Regions from separate parts of the Cupriavidus sp. TMH.W2 genome, predicted to be linked through region 1. Evidence: riboswitches for the same ligand, from Rfam matches in the RefSeq annotation. Region 1 holds a riboswitch; the other holds the start of a gene.

What was found. A riboswitch is a leader RNA that binds a small molecule or an ion and turns the genes downstream of it on or off. The one in region 1 is predicted to bind glycine.
Region 2: another riboswitch for glycine. It lies ahead of gcvT (glycine cleavage system aminomethyltransferase GcvT); the one in region 1 lies ahead of ACREYQ_RS20170 (D-amino acid dehydrogenase).

What each region holds. Positions count from the first base shown of each region.
Region 1 covers NZ_CP193793.1:567,107-569,492, forward strand. The annotation lists gene ACREYQ_RS20170 (D-amino acid dehydrogenase) at 1-801, opposite strand, end outside; glycine riboswitch at 858-976, opposite strand; glycine riboswitch at 977-1,075, opposite strand; gene ACREYQ_RS20175 (TonB-dependent receptor) at 1,233-2,386, shown strand, end outside.
Region 2 covers NZ_CP193792.1:3,646,659-3,649,044, reverse strand. The annotation lists gene gcvH (glycine cleavage system protein GcvH) at 1-6, opposite strand, end outside; gene gcvT (glycine cleavage system aminomethyltransferase GcvT) at 95-1,222, opposite strand; glycine riboswitch at 1,317-1,442, opposite strand; glycine riboswitch at 1,464-1,551, opposite strand; gene ACREYQ_RS16860 (glycine zipper 2TM domain-containing protein) at 1,629-1,862, opposite strand; gene ACREYQ_RS16855 (UvrD-helicase domain-containing protein) at 2,146-2,386, shown strand, end outside.

The DNA of each region.
Region 1 (2,386 bases):
GACGCGGTCGCCCAGCCCCGCGGCCAGCGCGCGGCTGGCGGTGCCGGCGCAGATCACGGCGCCGTCGAAGCTGGAGCTGGCCGTGTCGGCGCCGTCCTGCACGGTCACGGTGGCGCGCCGGCCGTCGGTCTTCACCGCGCACACATCCTGGCCATAGAGGCAGCGCACGCCCAGCCGGTCGATGGCCGCGGCCAGGCCGCTGGTGAACTTGTGGATGTCCCCGGTCGAATCGCTCTCGGTGAAATAGCCGCCGTAGTACGACCCCGCTAGCGTCGGCTCGATCGCGCGCATCTCCTCGGGTGTCACGGCGCGCCGCTCCAGCCCGCCCTGCGCCAGCAGCGCCGAGACCCGGCCGGCATGCTCGAAACCGGCTTTGTCGCGGTAGATATGGAGGATGCCTTCCTGCTTCAGGTCGAAGTCGATGCCTTCCTGCGCCGCCCAGGCAAACAGGTGCTCACGCGCGGCGATGGCCAGGCGCGCGGTCTCGACGGTGTTGCGGCGGTAGTGGGGGATCGAAGCGATGAACTCGGCAAACCAGGACAGCTTGTGCCAGCTGGGCCGGGGATTGACCAGCAGCGGGGCATCGTTGCGCAGCATCCATTTCATGCCCTTGACGATGGTGGACCAGTGGGTCCAGACCTCTGCGTTGGAGGCCGACAGCTGCCCGCCATTGGCGAACGAGGTCTCCATGGCGGCATAGCGGTGCCGTTCGAACAGCGTGACGGAGAATCCGCGCCGGGCCAACGCGTAGGCCGTGGTGACACCCGTGATGCCACCGCCGATGACAGCGATTGATTTCATGATCTGCAGGTTCCAGGAACGTCGATGGTGGGAGCCCGGACGCAATATGCGTGGCGGACGCCCCCTCTGTTCTGGACCTGAGAGATTCACGACACCCGGCCGCAGGGGCGGGGCGCGCTTGCTCCTTCGGTATGCCGGCGGACGATAGCGTCCGGCATTCTTCAGAGTGCACTGACGGGTGATGCCGGTCCTTTTGCCTGAGAGTTTCCGGGGCGGTTGCTCCTTCGGCGCTGTCGGCGGCGGGCGCCGCGACAGTCTCTCCCTGCATCACATCGGCTTGACGCCAATCCGGGCAATGTAGTGACAAGGCCTGATATTGGATATACGGGTTAACGCTGAGGCGATCCTGCCGTCCGCGTCGCTATGCCGCATCGGCCTGGTTTCCCATGCCCCATAAAATGTCAGCGCTCGCTCTCGGAGAGAAGCGCCTGATGCTGCGCACAGGAGGAGCAAGCCAAAAAAGACGACAACAAGGTTTTCCAGTGAAGAAGAATCGTATTGCAGTCGCCGTTTCGGCGGTGCTGATGGGCCCCGGCGTTGCCGCCGCCCAGGCGGTGGACGCGCCCGAGCCCTTGCAGGAGGTGGTGGTCTCGGCAAAATCAGAGCGCGGCGAGACGCCGGCCGTACCACCCAACACGCCCTCGCCAGCCTACGGCATCAGCAGCACCCGCATGGCCGACTTCAACGTGGTCAATACGGAAGACGCCCTCAAATACGCGCCCAACCTCGCCGTACGCAAGCGCTTTATCGGCGATATGAACTCGATCATCTCGGTGCGCAGCACCAGCTCGCGCCAGTCGGCGCGGGGGCTGGTCTATGCCGACGGCCTGCTCCTGTCCAACCTGCTGGGCTCGGACTTCGGCTTCCCGCCGCGCTGGTCGCTGGTCAATGCCGCCGAGATCGAGCGCATGGACGTGCTGTACGGCCCGTATTCGGCCCTGTATCCCGGCAACTCGCTCGGCGCGACGGTGCTGATCACCACGCGCACGCCGCAGAAGTTCGAGGGTGACGCCAGCGTGCAGCTGTTCACGCAGCGCTTCAGCCTGTACGGCACGCACGACAACTTCAACGGGGTCCACGCCAACGCCTATGTGGGCGACCGCGTTGGCCCGTTCTCGTGGCTGGTCAGCGTCGACCGGCAGGACAGCAAGAGCCAGCCGCTGAGCTTCTATACCGCGTCCCGCTCGACCCGGCCCGCCGGCGCAACAGACAGGCCGGTCACCGGCGCCTTCTTCGACCAGGACCAGACCGGCCGCGACCGCGTGGTGATGGGCGTGAACAGCGAGGGCGTCACGCACACGGTGCAGGACCAGTTCAAGCTCAAGCTCGGCTACGACATCACCAATACGCTGCAGGCGCAGTTCACTGCCGCTTACTGGCAGCAGGACCGCTCCAGCGCCACTGGCAGCTACCTGCGCGATGCCAATGGCAACGTAGTGTCGAGCGGTCCCGTGAATATCGGCGGCTATCAGTATGTGATTCCCGCCAACGCCTTTGCCCCGGGCAACGGCGAGGACGCGCGCTGGCTCTACGGGCTGTCGCTGCGCACGCGCAACGAGACCGGCTGGAATTTCTCGGGCGTGGC
Region 2 (2,386 bases), on a different replicon from region 1:
ATTCATGGAGGTTCTCCGGATGCAGATTTGTTTCTTGTTGGGTGATGCCTGCCCGGCAAGCGCCGGCAGGCGAGGGCGACCGTTGGTATGAGCTTCAGCTCACGAGTGCCTTGCCATTGCGCACAAACGGCAGTTTAACCACAGTCGCGTTGAGTTTGCGGTCGCGGATCTCCACCTGCACCGTATCGCCCACGGCGACCTCCTTCGGCAGGCGGGCAAAGGCGATCGACTGGGACAGCGACGGGCTGAAGGTGCCGCTGGTGATTTCGCCGTCACCGGCCGGGGTGACCACCTTTTGGTGGGCGCGCAGCACGCCCCCCTTGTCACGCAGGATCAGGCCAAGGAATTGCTGGCGCGATCCGGCCGCGGCCAGCGCCGCCTTGCCGGTGAAGTCGCGCTCGCTCTGCAGGTCCACCGTCCAGGCCAGGCCCGCGTCCAGCGGCGAGGTGTTGATATCCATGTCCTGGCCGTACAGGTTCATGCCGGCTTCCAGGCGCAGCGTGTCGCGCGCGCCCAGGCCGGCCGGGCGCACGCCGGCCGCGTTCAGCTTTTCCCAGACGGCGGCCACGTTTTCCGCCGGCACCACCAGTTCGAAGCCGTCTTCGCCGGTGTAGCCGGTGCGCGCGACCATGATCTCGCCGATGGCGGGGTCCTGGACCACGGCGGCGTTGAAGGGCTTGAGCGCGTCCGAAGGCTGGGTCGAGGGGAAGGTGCTCCACACTTTGGCGCGGGCGTTGGGGCCCTGCACGGCGACGATGGCCAGCGGCTGCACGCCTGCGGGCGCAACGTCTTCACGGCGCGGGGTGATGGTCACGCCGCTGCCGGTGGCTTCGTTGCGCGCGCGGATCCATGCGATGTCGCCCAGCGCGGTGCTGGCGTTGACGACCAGGCGGAAGCGGTCTTCGGCAAAGAAGTAGACGATCAGGTCGTCGATCACGCCGCCTTTTTCATCCAGCATGCAGGCGTAGAGCGCCTTGCCCGGCGTCTGCAGCTTGTCGACATTGTTGGCCAGCAGGCCGCGCAGGAAACTGCGGGTATTGGCGCCGTTGAGATCGACCACGCACATGTGCGACACGTCGAACATGCCGGCGTCGCTGCGCACGGCATTGTGCTCTTCGATCTGGGAGCCGTAGTTGACCGGCATGTCCCAGCCGCCGAAGTCGACCATGCGGGCGCCGAGGGCGCGGTGGATAGCGTTGAGGGGCGTGGCCTGGAGCGTCATGGGATCCTCGGGGGCAATCTCGGTTTGCGAAAACGAAAAAGGGCCATCCGCCGCAACGCTCGCCACGCCCGTGGCGTGGCAATCCGCTGCGGCGGATGACCCCTCTGTCCTCGATACCTGAGAGATTACAAGGCGGATCCTGGCGGAACCGGTCCTCGTGCGCCCCTTCGGTGGGCACGCTCGCCACGAATGGCGGGTGCCGCTCTCCAGAGTGCGGCATGCATTGTGTGCATGTTGCATGCCGATCCGACCGGTCCGTGGTGCCTGAGAGTTTTCGGGTGATACCCCTTCGGCGGCGCAGTCGATGCGCGCTCTCCCGGTCGGATGCGCGCAATGTACGGGAGGCCCCGGGCTTTGTCAAACCGGCCGCGCCGGCCGGGCGCCGGTGCCCGGCGGCACGCGCTGCTTACTTGTGGTGACGGTTGTCGTCGGTCACCACATTGCCGATCACACCGCCGACGGCCGCACCGCCGAGCGTGCCCAGCGCACTGCCATTGGTCAGCACGGCGCCGCCAACGGCACCCGCGCCCGCGCCGATCGCCGTGTTGCGCTGCTTGGGCGTCATGTCCGCACAGCCCGCGAAGGCCGCGACCGTCACGCCGACCAGTGTCACCTTGGTCAAAGTCTGCAGGGTTTTCATTATTGGCTCCGATGTGATGATATGTGCATGTCCGCGCGGCCTCGGAGGCCAGGGGGACACGTTAGTTAGAACCTTGCATTGCGCGATCGGCTCCGGGCTTTACGAAGTGTTACGCCGGTGACACAAGCAGTTGCGTCAATGCGGTTTGCGCTGACTGACCTGCCGCGGCCAGCGTGTTAACATCAATAGCTTTGCCGCCGTTCCCGTCTCAGTGGTGCCGGCGTATCCCGCCTGGCGTTCCCGCTTTTCTGCTGATTTCCCTGCTTCCTACCGCATTCCACGCATGACCCACGGCCTCAATTCCGCCCAATCCGAAGCCGTCCGCTACCTGGACGGCCCTTGCCTGGTGCTGGCCGGGGCGGGCTCGGGCAAGACCCGGGTGATCACGCAGAAGATCGCGCATCTGATCGAGGACAAGGGCTTCGAGCCGCGTCATATCGCCGCCGTCACCTTTACCAACAAGGCCGCCAAGGAGATGCAGGAGCGCATCGGCAAGCTGATGGAGGGCAAGACCACGCGCGAGG